3 regions of the Phytobacter diazotrophicus genome follow, and region 3 is predicted to be linked to each of the others. Evidence: riboswitches for the same ligand, from Rfam matches in the RefSeq annotation. Region 3 holds a riboswitch; each other region holds the start of a gene.

Region 1 (6,371 bases), 570 kb from region 3:
CGGCATTTTTGCACAGCGACATAAAATCACCCGCCTGTGCGCGCGTCGCTTTGTACTCCGGGAGATAGCGACCAGCCTGACGCATCATCCATACTGGCGTCACATCCACGGGCTGGCGCAGAAGTGCGCGAAGGTAGCGATCGTTTTTTAATTCGGTCATGTTTACAGTTCCTTATTGCGTCAGCCCGCCAGTGTAACACTACTCGTTCTTTACTCGTATTCTGCCCGGCACTGCGCCACCGTATCTTCAATCAAACGACGGGCAACAGTACCGGGCGGAGGCAGCAGCGGCAGGTCGTCGTAGCGGTACCAGCCCGCATCCAGCAGCTCTTTAGGATCGATAACAATCTCCCCGCTGTCATATTCCGCCATAAAAGCCGTCATTAGCGATTGCGGGAAAGGCCAGGGTTGCGAGGTGATGTAACGCAGGTTTTTCACTTTGATGCCGCTCTCTTCCATCACTTCACGCGCGACGGCCTGTTCCAGCGTTTCGCCCACTTCGACGAAACCGGCCAGAACGGTGTAAATACCATTGCGATGACGGGTGTGCTGAGCCAACAGAATTTTATCATCGCGGCGAATGGCAACGATAATGCAGGGCGCAATCTGCGGGTAATAACGTTCGCGGCAGTGGTCACATAACATGGCCCACTCTGTCTTGCTGGGGTGCATAGTATGTCCGCAATACCCACAAAACTTATGTGAGCGGTAAAACTCAGCCAGTTGAACACCGCGCCCGGCCAGTTGAAACAATCCAGCATCCTGTTCAATCACCTGGCGGACAGTTCCCATCTCCTGTCGACGATTCTGGCGGATCATCCACACAGGTTCGCCTTCCCATTCGCCTATCTGGAGTGCGCTTTGCCCCACAAGATCGAAATTTCCTGCATTACCGAGTGGTAATTCTCCCCCGGGCAACCATAATTTTTGTTCATGGCTTACGATCCACCAGCCATGATCTGATGACTCGATAATACGATGCATTTGTTTGCACTACCTTAGCTTTACTGGCATGTTGTTAACATTATTATTACATTCGAGCGTTTTTTAATCTTAATATTGCGGAGTCAATTATGCTAAACCAGTTAGCAACCCTGGCGGAACGAATTGGAGGAAGTAACGAACTGGTCGACAACTGGCTGTATAACCGAAAACAGCTACTGGTTCATTACTACAACCTGGTTGGCATAACACCTGGAAAAGGCTCGTACATGCAGCTGAATGAAAAAGCGCTGGACGAATTCTGTCATAACCTGGTTGAATACCTTTCCGCCGGTCATTTTAATATTTATGAACGGATTATCGGTGAAATGGAAGGGACCAGCCCACTTTTAGCCTCCACGCAGATTTACCCTCTCCTCGAAGCCAATACCCTGGAAATTATGGAGTACTACGACTCCAGCCTGGAAAATGCTATCGATGATGACAATTACGCTGAATTTCAGCAGGCGCTGTCTGATATCGGCGAAGCGCTTGCAGCCCGCTTTTCACTTGAAGACAAGTTGATCGTACTGGCATACGACAACAATCTTAAAGACGGCGCCAACGACGAAAGTGGAATGGCGCGTCCTGCTTGAGTTCTTTCTGATTAACGCGTAGTTTAAAAAACAGTCCCCGTCTTCGGACGGGGTTTTTCTTGTCGGAGTGCCTATATTTCCACAAAAGCATTCGCGATGCCCTAAAGAGGCGGCGCGAAGGATGAAGTGGAAAAGGCTGAGACCGTTAATTCGGGATCCGCGGAACCTGATCAGGTTAGAACCTGCGAAGGGAACAAGAGTAATCCATTCACATCAATCACCCTTGCGGTGATCTGCTGTTATTACTCCATCCGTCGTCTGACAAGCCATGTCCTTAACATTTGGAATGAGCTATGTCTGCAAACCAACTTACACGCCGTGAACAACGCGCCCAGGCGCAGCATTTTATCGACACGCTGGAAGGCACCGCTTTCCCGAATTCAAAACGCATCTATATTACCGGCTCACAGCCTGATATTCGTGTTCCGATGCGCGAAATCCAGCTTAGTCCGACGCTTATCGGCGGCTCAAAAGACAACCCTCAATACGAAGAAAACGAGGCGATTCCGGTCTATGACACGTCCGGTCCCTATGGCGACCCGAATGTGACTATCGACGTACAGCAGGGGCTGGCGAAACTGCGTCAGCCGTGGATCGATGCCCGCGACGATACCGAAAAACTGCGCGATCGCAGTTCGGTATACACCAAAGAGCGGCTTGCGGATGACGGCCTGAACGACCTGCGTTTTAGCGGCTTACTGACACCGAAACGGGCCAAAGCGGGCCAGCGTGTCACCCAGTTGCATTATGCGCGTCAGGGGATGGTGACCCCGGAGATGGAGTTTATCGCCATCCGTGAAAACATGGGCCGCGAGCGTATCCGCGGTGAGGTGTTGCGCCAGCAGCATCCTGGCCACGGCTTTGGCGCTAACCTGCCAGAAAATATCACCCCGGAATTTGTGCGCGACGAAGTGGCTGCCGGACGCGCCATCATCCCCGCCAACATCAACCACCCGGAGTCGGAACCGATGATCATCGGCCGCAATTTCCTGGTGAAGGTTAATGCCAACATCGGTAACTCCGCGGTCACCTCCTCCATCGAGGAAGAGGTGGAAAAACTGGTCTGGTCAACCCGCTGGGGTGCCGATACGGTGATGGATCTGTCGACGGGCCGCTATATTCACGAAACCCGCGAGTGGATCCTGCGTAACAGCCCGGTGCCAATTGGTACTGTACCGATCTACCAGGCGCTGGAGAAGGTGAACGGCATCGCCGAAAACCTGACATGGGAAGCGTTCCGCGACACCCTGCTGGAGCAGGCTGAGCAAGGCGTGGACTACTTCACCATCCACGCGGGCGTGTTGCTGCGCTACGTGCCGATGACTGCCAAACGCCTGACCGGCATCGTGTCACGCGGCGGTTCGATTATGGCGAAATGGTGCTTATCCCATCACAAAGAGAACTTCCTCTACGAGCACTTCCGTGAAATCTGCGAAATCTGCGCCGCCTATGATGTCTCACTGTCACTGGGCGATGGCCTGCGACCCGGCTCAATTCAGGATGCCAATGACGAAGCGCAATTCGCCGAACTTCGCACGCTGGGCGAGCTGACTAAAATTGCCTGGGAGTACGATGTGCAGGTGATGGTTGAAGGCCCTGGCCACGTGCCGATGCAGATGATTCGTCGCAACATGACCGAAGAGCTGGAGCATTGTCACGAAGCGCCGTTCTACACCCTGGGGCCGCTGACCACCGATATCGCACCGGGCTACGACCACTTCACCTCCGGGATTGGCGCGGCGATGATCGGCTGGTTCGGCTGCGCCATGCTCTGCTATGTCACGCCAAAAGAGCACCTCGGTTTGCCAAACAAAGAGGATGTGAAGCAAGGGCTGATTACCTACAAGATCGCCGCGCATGCCGCGGATCTCGCCAAAGGCCATCCCGGCGCGCAGATCCGCGATAACGCCATGTCCAAAGCGCGTTTCGAATTCCGCTGGGAAGACCAGTTCAACCTTGCGCTCGACCCGTTCACCGCCCGTGCGTATCACGATGAAACCCTGCCGCAGGAGTCGGGCAAAGTCGCCCACTTCTGCTCCATGTGCGGGCCGAAATTCTGCTCAATGAAAATCAGCCAGGAAGTGCGCGATTACGCCGCAGCCCAGACCATCGAAGTGGGGATGGCGGATATGTCAGAAAACTTCCGCGCCAAAGGCGGTGAAATCTATCTCAAAAAGGAGGAGGCCTGATGTATCAACCCGATTTCCCAAGAGTGCCCCTTCGCTTAGGCCTTTACCCGGTGGTGGACAGCGTGGCGTGGATTGAACGCCTGCTCGACGCCGGCGTGCGAACCATTCAGCTACGCATCAAAGATAAGCGTGATGAAGAGGTTGAAGCCGACGTTGTAGCGGCCATTGCACTGGGGCGTCGTTACGATGCCCGCCTGTTTATCAACGACTACTGGCGGCTGGCGATAAAACATAACGCTTACGGTGTACATCTGGGTCAGGAAGACCTGGAAACCACCGATTTGAAGGCGATCCAGGCTGCGGAATTACGCCTCGGCGTATCGACTCACGACGATATGGAAATTGACGTGGCGCTCGCCGCACGCCCGTCCTATATCGCCCTGGGGCATGTCTTCCCGACGCAGACGAAACAGATGCCCTCCGCGCCGCAGGGACTGGAGCAACTGGCGCGGCATATCGAAAGGCTTGCCGATTATCCGACCGTCGCCATCGGCGGGATAAGCCTTGCCCGTGCGCCCGCAGTGCTGGGAACTGGCGTTGGCAGCATTGCGGTCGTCAGCGCGATTACGCAGGCGGCTGACTGGCGTGAGGCAACGGCGCAATTACTGGCTCTGGCGGGGGTTGGCGATGAATGATCGTGACTTTATGCGCTATAGCCGCCAGATGTTGCTGGAAGATATTGCCATCGACGGGCAACAAAAATTGCTCGCCAGCCGGGTGCTGATTATCGGGTTGGGCGGGTTAGGCTCCCCCGCCGCGCTCTACCTGGCGGGCGCAGGCGTGGGGACGCTGGTGCTGGCGGACGACGACGATGTGCATCTGAGTAATCTGCAGCGGCAAATCGTGTTTACCACTGACGACATTGCCCGGTCGAAATCGCAGGTCACTAAACAGCGACTGGGACGGCTGAACCCCGAAATTTCGCTGATCGCCCTTGAGCAGCGCCTTTCCGGCGAGGCGTTGCGCCACGCGGTGGACAATGCCGATCTGGTACTCGATTGCACCGATAATATGGCGACTCGTCAGGCGATTAATGCCGCCTGCGTCAGCACTGGTACACCGTTGATTACCGCCAGCGCCGTGGGTTTCGGGGGGCAGTTGATGGTGCTCACCCCGCCGTGGACCCATGGTTGCTATCGCTGTTTGTGGCCAGATGAACAAGAGCCCGAACGCAACTGCCGTACCGCCGGTGTGATCGGCCCGGTGGTTGGCGTGATGGGCACCCTTCAGGCACTCGAAGCGATCAAGCTTCTGAGCGGTATGAATACCAACACCAGCGAGTTACGTCTGTTTGATGCCCGCGCCAACAACTGGCGCAGTCTGGCATTACGCCGGGCCAGCGGTTGCCCGGTTTGCGGAGGGCTGCATGCACATTCAGTTCAATGACACGCCCATGCAGTTCGACGACGCGCTGACCGTCTCGGACCTGTTGCAGCAACTCGATCAGCTAAAACCCGGCGCCGCGCTGGCGCTTAATCAGCAAATTCTTCCGCGCGAGCGGTGGGAAGCGCATATCGTGCAGGACGGCGACCAGATCCTGCTTTTTCAGGTTATCGCAGGGGGCTGAGATGTTACGCATTGCAGATAAACAATTTGATTCACACCTGTTTACCGGTACCGGGAAATTTGCCAACGCAGCGCTGATGGTCGATGCCATCCGTGCGTCCGGCAGCCAGCTAGTCACACTGGCGATGAAGCGTGTCGATTTGCGTCAACATAACGATGCCATCCTCGCGCCACTGCTGGCAGCAGGCGTCACGCTACTGCCTAACACATCAGGGGCGAAAACGGCGCAAGAAGCTATTTTTGCCGCCCAACTGGCACGTGAAGCGCTGGGTACCCACTGGCTGAAACTGGAGATCCACCCCGATGCGCGCTGGCTTTTACCGGATCCTATCGAGACGCTAAAGGCGGCGGAAGCACTGGTGAAACAGGGGTTTGTCGTGCTGCCTTACTGTGGCGCAGACCCGGTGTTATGCAAGCGTCTTGAAGAGGCTGGTTGTGCCGCCGTCATGCCGCTGGGTGCTCCCATTGGTTCCAACCAGGGACTGGAAACGCGGGCGATGCTGGAGATCATCATTGAGCAGGCAACTGTGCCGGTGGTGGTTGATGCCGGTATCGGCGTACCCAGCCATGCGACACTGGCACTGGAAATGGGTGCTGATGCCGTACTGGTGAATACGGCGATTGCCGTGGCCGACGATCCGGTAACAATGGCGCATGCGTTCCGTCTGGCAGTTGAAGCTGGCATGCTGGCACGCCAGGCAGTCCCCGGCGGGCGCCACTCCCATGCCGTGGCCACCAGCCCGCTAACCGGTTTTCTGGAGGCCAGCGCATGAAGACGTTTACCGATTACTGGCGCACGCTGAACTGGAATGATCTTCGGCTACGCATTAACAGTAAGACGGCAGCCGATGTAGAGCGAGCCCTGAATGCCACGCGCCTGACCCGCGATGACCTCATGGCCCTGCTCTCTCCTGCTGCCAGCGCATATCTGGAACCTCTGGCACAAAAAGCGCAGCGCCTCACGCGCCAGCGCTTTGGCAACACGGTGAGCTTTTACGTCCCGTTGTACCTCTCTAACTTATGCGCCAACGACTGTACC
Region 2 (6,371 bases), 2.7 Mb from region 3:
GCACCGTGACCATCCCCAACTCATGAGCACGTTCAAATGCGGCAGAAATTTCCTCAATCTGCCGACGTGACTCCTCAGAACCAAAATAGATGGTCGCGCCAACGGCGACGGCCCCCATGTTGAACGCCTGCTCTACGCTTGCATAAAGCGTCTGGTCATATTCGGTGGGATAGCTCAGGGTTTCGTTGTGGTTAAGCTTGACCAGGAACGGAATACGGTGCGCGTAGCGGCGCGCCACAGAAGCCAGCACCCCATAGGTGGACGCCACACAGTTACACCCGGCTTCAATTGCCAGCTCAACGATGTTTTTGGGATCGAAATAGAGCGGGTTAGCAGCAAACGAGGCCCCGGCGGAATGTTCGATACCCTGATCAACCGGCAAAATCGACAGATAACCCGTTTTGGCAAGTCGGCCCGTGTTATACAACGTCTGCATGTTACGCAGTACCGCTGGCGGACGGTTGTTATCCATCATCACACGGGTGACGTAATCCTCTCCCGGCAGGTAGAGTTGGTCGGCCGCAATGGTCGTGCAACGGTGTTGTAAAAGGGTGTCGGCATCGTTGCCTAGTAACTGCACAATATCAGTCATCGCTATACTCCCGTAAGCTCCGCACAAAGGCGGATGTGGTTTGTCCTGACCCGATGAATGGGCAGAATAAGCCTGGTACCGTTTGTCGAGGCTTGCCACCATATCGCCGTTTTTCAGCATTTTCTGGTGGCACGTTTCGGCTAGTGGTTTACCGCTGTGCGAAGCTTACTATTTTGCCCCCGATTCCCCACCCGGCTGGCGCTACGCTAAGCCGGGCTACGTATTACGTGTAGCGCCATTCGGGGCCCCTCACCACCACGCATGAAAATGGTGTACCGGGCCGATGCCATGTCCCACCTCCAGCGTGTCTGCCTGGGCCAGCGCCGCTGACAGCCAGCGCTTGGCCTCATTGACCGTTGAAGCCCAGTCCGCGTGACGTGGACGCAGTGCCGCCAGGGCGGCCGACAGCGTACAGCCCGTGCCGTGGGTATTTTTGGTTTTTATTCGGGGGGCGGTAAAACGTTCAGTACCATTACGGGTAAACAGCCAGTCCGGACTTTCATCGTTTTCCAGATGCCCGCCTTTGATTAACACCGCTTCGCATCCCAGCGCCAGCAACGCCTGCCCCTGCTCATGCATCTCACGTTCGTTGCGGGCGTGAGGGGCATCCAGCAGCGCGGCGGCCTCGGGCAGATTGGGAGTAATCAGTGATACCTGTGGCAGCAGATGTTGTCGCAGCGCCGTTACCGCCGAGGGGGAAAGCAGCGGGTCACCGCTTTTTGCCAGCATGACGGTATCGAGCACCACATTTTGCACCTGATAGCGGCGCAAACGCTCCGCCACCGCTTCAACAATATCGGTTTCCGCCAGCATGCCGATTTTGGTCGTATCAATGCGTACATCGCTGAACACCGAATCCAGTTGCGCGGCAACAAAATCAGGTTCAATGCGATAAACCGACTGTACGCCACGGGTATTTTGCGCCACCAGCGCGGTAATGACCGAACAGCCGTAGGCACCCAGCGCCGAAAAAGTTTTCAAATCCGCCTGAATACCCGCCCCGCCGCTGGGATCCGTTCCGGCAATGGTCAGTGCGTTGATCCGTTTCATACCAGCACCTCCCCATGAAGCGTATAGAGGGCATCGAGAAACGCCGGGATAAAGCTGCCAGGCCCGTGCGTGGTCGCCACGGCCAGGCTGCCTGCCTGTGCCATAAAGGCACAGGCCGCCGCCACGTTATACAGACGATCGCCGGGCAATGCGCAGCAGGCGGCTACCACCGCAGAGAGCGCACAGCCTGTTCCCACCACCCGGGTCATCAGCAGGTCGCCCCCCGTAACGCGCAGGGTGTGAAGACCATCGGTGATGTAATCCACCTCACCGGTTACCGCAACAATGGCCCCCGTCTGGCGTGCCAGCGCCTGGGCCGCAGGCAGCGCGGCAATGGCGGTATCGGTAGTGTCGACACCGCGCCCTCCGGCACTCACCCCGGCAAGCGCCATAATTTCCGAAGCGTTACCGCGTATGGCGGCAGGCTGCAAAGACAAAAGCTCGCGACAAAAATCGCTGCGGAAGGTTAATGCCCCGACGGCAACCGGATCCAGCGTCCAGGGTTTACGGGCGGCATTAGCGCTCAAGATGGCCGCGTGCATCGCATCGGCGCGTTCCCGGGTCAGTGTGCCGACATTAATCAGCAGCACGTCAGCAATGGCGGCAAATAGCTGCGCCTCGTCGCGGTCAATCACCATCGCCGGGGACGCCCCCAACGCCAGCAGAACATTGGCCGTAAAGGTCTGCACCACATCGTTGGTTATGCAGTGAACAAGCGGCTTACATTGACGGAATTGCTGAAGAATTTGCGCGATTTGCGCACGGTGAAGCAGGTCAGGTTGCATCGATTCGCTCCTGCCCGGCGTGAAGAAGGGATGCCGGGCAGGCATCTGACTTCCCTACGCTGGCATTATCCAGATCAGGTGGTACGGGTATTTCTCAGCCCTTTGTGAAAAGGGGCACCCCGAGTCATTCAATTAGGTCTCTTTTAAGAGGAAGCCAGCGTAAAGGAAGTGGCTTGTCGTTGCAAGCTTGCCTGTCAGGCCATGACTTTGGCACCTAGAGGAGCGATCGCATTATGTTATTTTTATACCCATTTTATCGCAGTGAATATCGCACTGGTTGGTCAAACCCATGGTGATAAAAACGAGATCTTTTTACAATTATGTCTCTAAATATATCCTTGCCACTTTACTGGCTCGAACCAGACGGTTTTCACAGCAATAATCGTTTTCTACTTTCACTTTCCGGTGCCGATTCAGCCACCCTGCCACGTAATACTCTGTTTATCGCAGCAAGTGAAAAAACAGGTACAAAAGTTCCTCGCATTGGCCTCTGGTAAAAGGAAAATATTCTACTTATTAAATATAATGTACGAATGTGTTTTTGAGTTTCGTGTGAGTAACTTAATTTAACATATAAATCACTTTCTTCTATCATAAACGGCGAATGCTAAGAATTACTAATGTCAGGACAGATAATATAGTGCTGTTGGCTGCTGCATCACTACAGGTTTGGCGGAAGAGAAAAAGAAAGAAATTTTATTGTACACAGACGATATGTAGAACACCTCCCTCCTTCTTAATACACTGAGACAAAGAACACTATGACAAGTTACAACCTGACGGTAAAGGCTAAAAATTTTTTTGAAAAGCACCAGTACCCAAGGAGATATATGTAAAATTAAATGCAGCATTAGTCTTAATCATCGATAGTTTTTATTCAACATTTATTAATTAGCCAGCTATTAGTTCCAACTCAAAACATCAAGTTAAATTCACCCTTCCTGCATTGACGCACTTTTTTTCGCTACGTAAGATAAATTCACTTTTTTTACTCTTCAAAATAAAAAGAATATTCTTAATGCTTTTTTATGTTTTCTACAAACAGCATTTTGTATGTTTACGTTTAAATCGGTAACCGGTAAACAGGCTCTGAAAAGCTTTATCAGGAGCATTAATTTAGAAAGTATTACTTTGGAAAATGACTTATTAGGGTTAATGATGAAGGCTAATGTCTGTATTTTTATTCTCTCTCTTGTGCTTACCGGTTGCATTGCTGATCATTCACAAAGCTCCGTTGATTACAGCTCTGCATCACCTGCTGCATTATGCGCTGCTTTAGGTAGTGTTAAGGCTAAGCATGACGAATATCAGTTTAAGCATCTGCAAGATTTAGTAAGCGCACGTATAGAAGCTAACACCTTCTCAATTAGCGCTGAGCAATGCCAGGATTTAGCGATAAAAGGAATGATTGCTACAAGCTTGAATTAGGAGCTCAGCAAAGCAAATTGCGCTGATGTCGCATAATGGAAGAAACAATAAGTATTTTTATTTACCTTGTTGAAATAGGGATTGTTTTTATTCTGCTCGAGTTAATGAAGGGGATAAACAGGAAGTGAAGAAATTCCTTCTCTATGTTGCTGCTTTTATGGTTTTCATCGTCTTAGCGATATGTACTGCGGGTTATATTAAATTTAATGTATTTGGGGATCTATGAAAAAAAGTGTTTTAGCGGGCGTAGTGGTTTGTTTACTTTCCGGTTGTGTTATGGCTAATTCTGCTCATGAAGTTAGCGCCAGAGAAGTACATGCTAAAGAGCGTAGTCATAAAAGCGACGTTGAAAAAGTGGAACAAGTAGCCGCCTCAGGAGTACCTGACAGGCTCCATGCCATTAAATTACGCGGCAATGATAGTGGCTATTTCACTGTTGTGATCGGCAATGGTTACACCTCGGCAATGGTTAAAGATGAACCCGCAAAGATCACGCGTAAAAATGAAAATTATTACGTGATAACAAACAAAACTTATGTGATTGGTGTTTATCTGGATGAGAACGGCTTTAGCTCCGCCAGTTGGAATCGTCATAAAGGCAGAGATCACGGCGATTTTGTATTAATCACTGACTGACAGGAACAAAAAGAATGCAGCACAACACACCATCAACACGCGATTTTGTTTGTCCTGTCTTTGGTACGGTTCGTTAATTTGCAATAACCCCTTCCATTAGGGGTTATACAGAAAAGCAGGCAATACTCATGAGTATCCTGCTTTTCTATACCCGTTTTGCATCCTTGCCATGCCGGATGCCCTACTCAGCCACACCAACGACATAGCGGCCATCTTTATTCTTGATCGTGTACCTGCGCGAATCATCACAAATCACAATCAGAGAACCACCAAACGCGGAAGGATAAACGCCTTCCACCTTGTTGCATTCATGTCCAGACTCGCGAATCAGCCTCTGGCTTTCCAGTTTCAGTTGCGGGGATCCCGAATCAGCAAGAGCGCCAGCGCATATGCCCACGCCCAACATCACAGTAAGAATCCGTTTCAAAGCAACCTCCTTCACCGGGTAATTAACAGTACCATCGGCAAAAAGTTAAAAGAAATTAATCAATTCAGTCGATAGAAAAGGCAATATTGAGTTTAAAAATAAATAGTAACAGCACCACTGGCTGCAATATCAGGAGGTCGCAACTGAAATCATTGAACCCGTTGTACTCTGCTGCTCAGCCCAAAATACCGTGCACAGCACTCTGCCATACCTGGCAGAGTGCTGTCACTGCTCGCCGCAAGAAACTTTCAGCGTTGAGGCATCGCACGCTATTTTCACTTCTGGAGGATAAGTCCTCCTCTCCCGCGCGGGTTTTTCACCTGCCTCCAGGCGAACTAGCATTAACACATCCCCTGACGAATACTGAAATCACGGAGTGTTTATGAAAGCTATTGCTATTACTCAGGCCGCACAGAACGGCAGCAACATTGACTTTTTAACCGACATTGAATTACCGACACCGAAAGCCGAAGGTCATGATGTGCTGGTAGAAGTAAAAGCCATCTCTGTTAACCCGGTGGATACCAAAGTCCGCGCCGGGTTTAACGCCGATAAACCCCGCGTGCTGGGCTGGGATGCGACCGGTGTGGTTAGCGCCGTTGGCGACAAGGTCACGTTATTTAAGCCCGGTGACGAAGTCTGGTATGCCGGGGCATTGACCCGTCCTGGCAGTAACAGCGAATTTCAACTGGTGGATGAGCGCATTGCCGCCCGCAAACCTGCCTCGCTGGATTTCGCCTCTGCCGCAGCCCTCCCGCTGACCGCCATTACTGCCTGGGAAATGTTGTTTGACCGTTTAGGCGTACGTGAAAAGGGCAACGAAGGCGACGTGCTGCTGATTGTCGGTGCCGCAGGCGGCGTAGGCTCCATTCTGACGCAACTGGCGCGTAAGTTGACCCGCCTGACGGTGATTGGCACGGCATCCCGCCCGCAAAGCCAGCAGTGGGTCAGCGAGTTGGGCGCGCACCATGTTATCGATCACAGCAAGCCGTTAACCGAGGAGCTGGCGCGTATTGGCATTAAGCAGGTCAGCCACGTTGCCAGCCTCAACAACACGGAGCAGCACTATCAGCAGTTGATCAACGCCCTGCAACCACAAGGCAAACTGGCCCTGATTGACGATCCGCAATCACTTGATGCTGTGCCCTTAAAAGTGAAAAGCATTTCTCTGCACTGGGAATTTATGTTTACCCGCTCCATGTTCGGGACCGCCGATATCGCTGAGCAACACCGTTTACTGGCGCGTGTCGCCGCACTTATTGATGATGGGGTTATCAAAACCACGCTGGGAGAACACTTCGGCGCCATCAACGCACAAAATCTGCGTAAAGCGCACCAGTTGCTTGAAACGCACCGTGCGGTAGGCAAAATCGTGCTGGAAGGATTTTCTGCGCACTAACGTATTGAAATATAGCCAGGATTTCTCTTAAAAACACTTTTATACTCAGGCGGA
Region 3 (6,371 bases):
TCTATCTTGCAAAAAGTGGTTACCTGATCCCAAGCAGCGAGGAGACAGGCGCGTTGCCGCTGAGCAGTTCGTCTGTTTTCCCGTCCCAGGCGATACGACCATCGGCAATCACCAGCGCGCGCGACGCGATACGGGCGGCATCTTCCACATTGTGCGACACCATCAACAGCGTTAACTGCTGGCGATGACAAATCTCTTTTACCAGTGCAAGCATCTCCTGGCGCAGGGCCGGATCGAGCGCGGAGAAGGGTTCATCCAGCAAGAGCACGGGTTGTTCACGCACAAGACAACGGGCCAGTGCCACGCGCTGTCGCTGGCCACCAGAAAGCTGATCCGGCATGCGGCCAAGCAACGTATCCAGCCCCATAGTGCTGGCAATGGCCTCAAGTTTTGTATTTTGCGCACTAGACAGTTTTAGGCCAGGGTTCAGCCCCAGACCTATATTTTGCCGCACCGTGAGATGGATAAAGAGGTTGTTCTCCTGAAATAGCATCGACACCGGGCGCCGCGAAGGCGGCGTGCGTGTGTGATCGCTATTCTCAATCATAATGACGCCGCTGGCCGGGGAGAGAAAACCGGCGATTAAATTTAGCAGCGTACTTTTCCCGGCTCCGCTAGGCCCAAGCACGGCGACCTGTTCGCCCTGTTGGATCGACAGCGTAAAACGCATGGGTAAATGCTGATACAGCCAGGTTACATCAGTCAGTCTTAGCATGGCGGCCCGGAAGTTTTTCGATAAGGGTGAACAGTAAAAAGCACAGTAACAGCAAAATCAGCGCGGTAACCGCACCATCCTGCGTGCGATAGGCGCCAATTTGCTGATAAAGATAGAAGGGCAACGTACGGAAATCGTCATTGCCAAATAACGCCACAACGCCAAAATCACCAATTGACAACACGCAGGCAAAGGCCAGCGCCTGCGCCAGCGGTGCTCTAAGGGCACGCAGTTCAATGACCTTTAACCGATTGAAACCTTCAATACCCAGAGACTGACAAAGCAGGCTGTAGCGTGCCGTCACATCCCGCATGGGGTTCTCCAGTACTTTCAGTGCATAGGGAATCGCCATCAACGCATTGGTGAAAATCACGATGCCATCGGCGGACGAGGGCAGGCCGATGCTGTTATTGAGCAGCAGGAAAAAGCCGGTCGCCAGCACAATACCAGGCATCGCCAGAATCAGCATGCCGCTCATCTCCAGCGCTTGTCCGGCCAGTTGATGCTGGCGGGCGCGTAGCTCACGGCTGCTCCAGAGTAGCATCATGGTCAACGTGATACACAGTAACCCCGCTCCCAGAGCAATGCGCACAGAGGTCCAGATTGCCTGCCAGAGCACGGGCTGAGCAAGCACATGAAAAAGGCTGAGGTTCAGGCCATCGATAATGACCGCCAGCAGGGGTGGCAACAGTAGAAGAAGCGCCAGTGTGATGAGCGTATAGTCGGCGATACGGCTGAAAAAGCGATCTTCCGGGTTGCGCCAGCCCTGAATCTGATGGCTACCCACGGAAATGGCTTTGCTAAGGCGCTGGCTGAGCAGAACCAGCCCCAGGCAGCAGATCATCTGAATTAACGCCAGCAGTGCCGCGCGGCCTGGGTCGAAGTCGTAACTCAACGCCTGATAGATAGCCAGTTCAATCGTCGTCGCTTGCGGGCCGCCGCCCAGCGACAGCACGGTGGCAAAGCTTGCAAAGCAGAGCATGAAAATCAGGGCGGCGACAGGCGGGAGCTGGCGGCGTAGCCAGGGCCACTCGACATAGCGGAAGAAAGACCAGCCGCGCATACCCAACTGCGCGGCCAGTTGTCGCTGCTCGCCGGGGATCTGCTCCAGCGTCTGGAGCAGCAGACGGGCCGCCATCGGCAGGTTAAAAAAGACGTGCGCCAGCAGAATGCCGGGCAATCCGTACGGTGAAAATGTCCACTCCAGACCTGCTGCGCGAAACGCCGAGGCAAGCCAGCCCTGGCGGCCATAAACACTCAGAATACCAAATACCCCAACCAGCACCGGGAGGATCAGCGTCATGGCGCACAAGCGCAGCAGGGCAAGACGGCCAGGGAAGCGTCGCCGGTAGAACGCGCGAGCGAGAAAGATAGCCGGTGCGACGGAGAGCAACGCCGACAGAAAGGCCTGCCAGAAAGAGAAACGCACCACGTGCCACAGATAGCTATCGTGCAGGAGTGCCGCCAGATCGGCCGCGGGAGCGTTTTGCCAGAGCGCGAGAAACGCGGAGAAGGCAACCGCCACCATCAGGGCGGCGGCGGCCAGTCCGGGAACCAGCCAGCCGAAGATTAGCGGCTGACGGCGCGTTGCCATGCGTTAATCCATTCGCTGCGCTGGGTTGCGACGTCTTGCGGGCTATATTCCAGCGAGGTTTGCGGCTTCACCAATGTATCGAATGCGGCGGGCAGCGAGACATTGCTGACCGGGTACATCCAGTTGCCGGTCGGGATGGCATTCTGGAATGCCGGAGAGACCATAAATTTCAGGAACTTCTCTGCCAGTTCCGGCTGTTTGCTGGCGGCGGTTCGGGCAGCGACTTCAACTTGCAGATAGTGGCCTTCGGTAAATGCTGCGGCTGCATAGTTGTCTTTCTTCTCTTCAATGATGTGATAGGCCGGAGAGGTGGTATAGCTCAGCACCAGGTCGCCTTCCCCTTTCAGGAACAGACCGTACGCTTCGCTCCAGCCTTTGGTGACCGTCACGGTTTTGGCTGCCAGTTTTTGCCAGGCTTCCGGGGCTTTATCGCCGTACACTTTCTGCATCCACAGCAGCAGGCCGAGACCTGGTGTGCTGGTACGCGGATCTTCATAAATCACACGCCATTTCTGCGAGCTTTCTACCAGCTCTTTCAGGCTCTTTGGCGGATTTTGCAGTTTATTTTTGTCATAAACGAACGCGAACCAGCCGTAGTCGAAGGGAACGAAGGTGTCGTTTTTCCAGCCGCCAGGCACGCTAACGGCGTCGGGTGAAATACCGCTTTTGGCGAACAGTTTGGTCTGCGTGGCGGCTTCAAGCAGGTTGTTATCCAGCCCCAGCACCACGTCCGCTTTGCTGTTTTTACCTTCCATACGCAGGCGGTTAAGCAGCGATACGCCATCTTCCAGCGCGACAAATTTCAGTTCGCAGTTGCAGTCGGCTTCGAAGGCTTTTTTTACCGCTGGCCCCGGTCCCCATTCCGCAGAGAAGGAGTCGTAGGTGTAAACGGTCAGGGTCGGTTTCGCGAAAGCAGGGGCTGCGGCAAGCAGCAGGAATGGCAGAACTTTTTTAAGCACTTTGCACCTCAAAAATGGGTGGCAAAGAGGATTTAAGCGATAGCCTCAAATCCCTTCGCCGGCGTTATCCGGATCAGGTTCGACGGGTATTTTCTCAGCACACGCTTTTGGCGCAGCACCCCGTTGAGCACCGCGCCATTGTAATGATTTTGTAAGTTTTCTGAAAGCGCCCCTTCATCATTCAGCAGGAAGAGCCGGAATCTCAGTGATTACGGGTCCGGCGGGGCGAACCATGCGGATTTGAAGTCAAACCAGCCAAGGGTGTTCATACGCAGACCGCGCATACTGCGCTGGCCCTGAATCCGCAGCCAGTGGTGAATCAGCGGTACCATGGCTTTGCTTTCCAGTAACTGCTGGCACCAGACGGCCAGATTCATTTTCCCGGCTCGCCAACGCTCAGCATCGGCCTGCCAGTCCAGCGGGACGCAGTGTTGAATCAGCGGAACTTCATACAAATGCGTGAAGAGAGAAAAATCGAGCGGCAGCGTGAAGTTGGCGCTATTAAGCCAGATATCACTGACGATATCGCCACGGTGCCACTCTTCATAATCCACCTCTTGTATCTCCAGGCGTATATCATGTTGCGCCAGTAGCTTGCTCATGGTGTTGGCAATGGCTTTATGCTCGTTGTGATCGCGGTAGAAGGTCAGCGTGAGCGATTCCAGCCCCGCCGGTTTTTCACCACTGGCTGGTCGCGCATGGTGCCAGCGCGGTAGCAGTCCGTACGCCGGGAACCAGTACTGCTGATAATGTTCTTCGGCGTGATAGAGCAGCCGGGTAGGGGAGAGCACCTGGCTTATCCAGTCGCGAACCCCCTGGTTTGCTCCCCGGTGCGAGCGTGCGTCGAAGAGCAAATAATAACAGCCCTCTTCAAGGCGGCTTTCGACCGCTTTTTCACCGTCGGTTGGTCCGTCGATGGTCAGGCCGCCGTTCGGTTCATCACCAATTTCCGGCAGTACCCAGACATTAACTTCATCAATAAGCGCGCGATACCCAAAGTAATCATCAAACGCATGGATTTTCAGTTGGTTATTGTTATTGCGGGTGACAGCATAAGGCCCGGTGCCGACCGGATGGCTGGCGAAGTTGGCCATCGAGTTCCACTCCTGCGGCAGGATCATGGCGGGTACATGCCCCATCAGCCAGGGCAGCCAGTTGTCCGGCTGTGACAGATGAATATCCAGCGTCCATGGCGTCGGGGAGATAACCTGGGTGATATGCGAGTAGAGCGGCAGCGTGCAAACTCGTTCGAGGGACGCAATAACATCGCGCATCTCAAGTTCACGGCCATGGTGAAAATGGATGCCGGGGCGCAAATAAAAACGCCAGTGGAACGGCGTGATCGCTTTCCAGTGATGCGCGATATCGGCTTCCAGTTCCCCATTTTCCTCATTTATGCGAGTCAGAGCGCTAAAAATTTGCCGCGCCATGTGGGTTTCAGAGCGCCGCAGGGCGGTGCCTGGCAGTAGGTTACGTAGAGGACGGTAGTACAAAACCCGCAGAATATGCCGCCCCTGGCGGAAGCTGCGGCCCAAATGCGAGATCAGCATCTGGCGGACGGCGCTCTTATCGCCCACCAGTTGAACCAGTTGCTCAATACGATCCTGCTCCAGCAAATCCTCTGCCCGCTGTTGCTGTAAGGCAAGGCCGGTATAAAGAAAAGTCAGGCGTGAACGCTTGCCGCGACCGGCTTCAGCCTCCCATGTCAGCCAGCCGCGCTCTTGCATGGTATTGAGCAGGGTCCGCATATGGCGACGCGAACAGCTCAGCAGATCGGCCAATTCATTGAGCGTAGTCTCCTGAGATTTCCCGTCGCAACATTGCCACAGACGAATGAACTGTTGTTGCAGGCGACCTGATGGCATAAAAGGGGAACTCCTGATGAAAAGTCAGCAATTTATTTATCCCTATATTAAGCCAATAATCTTCCGTGATGAAGCGAGGAGGTGGTTATGAAGAGATCGTCTACACAGCAATTTTACTTAGCGTATTTTCGTGCGACGCAGAATGCGTCCCGGCTTTTTCGTTTGAGTACGAATCAGCGGCTGAAAATGCTCGAAGAATTAATGCAGTGGGAAGTGACAATCCCGGTCTCGAAACCCTGAAACGCGTCCATCATGTGTGACTGAGTATTGGTGCTAATCACCACGCCAGCAGTTATTATCTGCTGGCTTTTTTCGTTTCTTTCGCATGCAAGGGATCTTTATGCTCTGGTTAGTCACGATGGGACGTCGCCTGAATGGGGTCTTCATCGCTTTTATGATCGTCGCGTTTATGATCGGTGTTGCTGGTGCTTTGCAGGCCCCAACGCTGAGCCTGTTTCTGAGTCGCGAGGTGGGTGCGCAACCGTTTTGGGTTGGACTGTTTTATACCGTTAACGCCATTGCCGGGATCCTGGTCAGCCTCGGGCTGGCAAAACGCTCTGACCAACAGGGCGATCGGAAAAAATTGATTATGTTTTGCTGCCTGATGGCGGTGGGTAATGCTCTTCTGTTTGCTTTCAATCGACATTATCTGACCTTAATCACCTGTGGCGTGATGCTGGCGTCGCTTGCCAGTACTGCTATGCCGCAGCTTTTCGCGCTGGCGCGGGAATACGCAGACAGTTCGGCGCGTGAAGTGGTGATGTTCAGCTCGATCATGCGTGCGCAAATTTCGGTGGCATGGGTTATTGGCCCGCCGATGGCCTTCATGCTGGCACTCAACTATGGCTTTACCGCCATGTACTCGATTGCCGCTGGTATCTTCGTAATCAGCCTGGTACTGGTGGCGCTCTGGTTGCCCTCTGTGAAGCGAATTGAACAGCCTGCGGATATTGCTGTTACAGAAGTCAGTGGCTGGGGCAATAAGAACGTCCGTATGTTGTTTATCGCCTCGACGATGATGTGGACCTGCAACACGATGTACATCATTGATATGCCGCTGTGGATCAGCAGCGAGCTGGGGTTACCGGACAGTCTGGCGGGCGTATTAATGGGAACGGCCGCGGGGCTTGAGATCCCGGCAATGATCCTGGCAGGTTACTACGTTAAGCGCTTTGGTAAACGCAGGATGATGGTCAGCGCAGTGGCGGCGGGCGTGGTCTTCTATGTAGGGCTTATCA

The links. Region 3 has a riboswitch for thiamine pyrophosphate ahead of thiB (thiamine ABC transporter substrate binding subunit). Riboswitches for the same ligand answer to the same signal wherever they lie in the genome.
Region 1: another riboswitch for thiamine pyrophosphate. It lies ahead of thiC (phosphomethylpyrimidine synthase ThiC); the one in region 3 lies ahead of thiB (thiamine ABC transporter substrate binding subunit).
Region 2: another riboswitch for thiamine pyrophosphate. It lies ahead of thiM (hydroxyethylthiazole kinase); the one in region 3 lies ahead of thiB (thiamine ABC transporter substrate binding subunit).

What each region holds. Positions count from the first base shown of each region.
Region 1 is NZ_CM125428.1:5,354,510-5,360,880, forward strand. It holds gene hemE (uroporphyrinogen decarboxylase) at 1-160, opposite strand, end outside; gene nudC (NAD(+) diphosphatase) at 211-984, opposite strand; gene rsd (sigma D regulator) at 1,074-1,577, shown strand; TPP riboswitch at 1,631-1,787, shown strand; gene thiC (phosphomethylpyrimidine synthase ThiC) at 1,871-3,766, shown strand; gene thiE (thiamine phosphate synthase) at 3,766-4,401, shown strand; gene thiF (thiazole biosynthesis adenylyltransferase ThiF) at 4,394-5,152, shown strand; gene thiS (sulfur carrier protein ThiS) at 5,133-5,333, shown strand; gene thiG (thiazole synthase) at 5,335-6,105, shown strand; gene thiH (2-iminoacetate synthase ThiH) at 6,102-6,371, shown strand, end outside.
Region 2 is NZ_CM125428.1:1,832,463-1,838,833, reverse strand. It holds gene fbaB (class I fructose-bisphosphate aldolase) at 1-592, opposite strand, end outside; gene thiD (bifunctional hydroxymethylpyrimidine kinase/phosphomethylpyrimidine kinase) at 842-1,642, opposite strand; gene thiM (hydroxyethylthiazole kinase) at 1,639-2,427, opposite strand; TPP riboswitch at 2,462-2,559, opposite strand; gene ACS0RQ_RS08820 (hypothetical protein) at 3,481-3,855, shown strand; gene ACS0RQ_RS08815 (hypothetical protein) at 4,078-4,491, shown strand; gene ACS0RQ_RS08810 (hypothetical protein) at 4,673-4,918, opposite strand; gene ACS0RQ_RS08805 (zinc-binding alcohol dehydrogenase family protein) at 5,301-6,317, shown strand.
Region 3 is NZ_CM125428.1:4,782,766-4,789,136, reverse strand. It holds gene ACS0RQ_RS23240 (DedA family protein) at 1-27, shown strand, start outside; gene thiQ (thiamine ABC transporter ATP-binding protein ThiQ) at 20-715, opposite strand; gene thiP (thiamine/thiamine pyrophosphate ABC transporter permease ThiP) at 699-2,309, opposite strand; gene thiB (thiamine ABC transporter substrate binding subunit) at 2,285-3,268, opposite strand; TPP riboswitch at 3,301-3,401, opposite strand; gene sgrR (HTH-type transcriptional regulator SgrR) at 3,478-5,133, opposite strand; gene sgrT (glucose uptake inhibitor SgrT) at 5,221-5,373, shown strand; gene ACS0RQ_RS23210 (sugar efflux transporter) at 5,474-6,371, shown strand, end outside.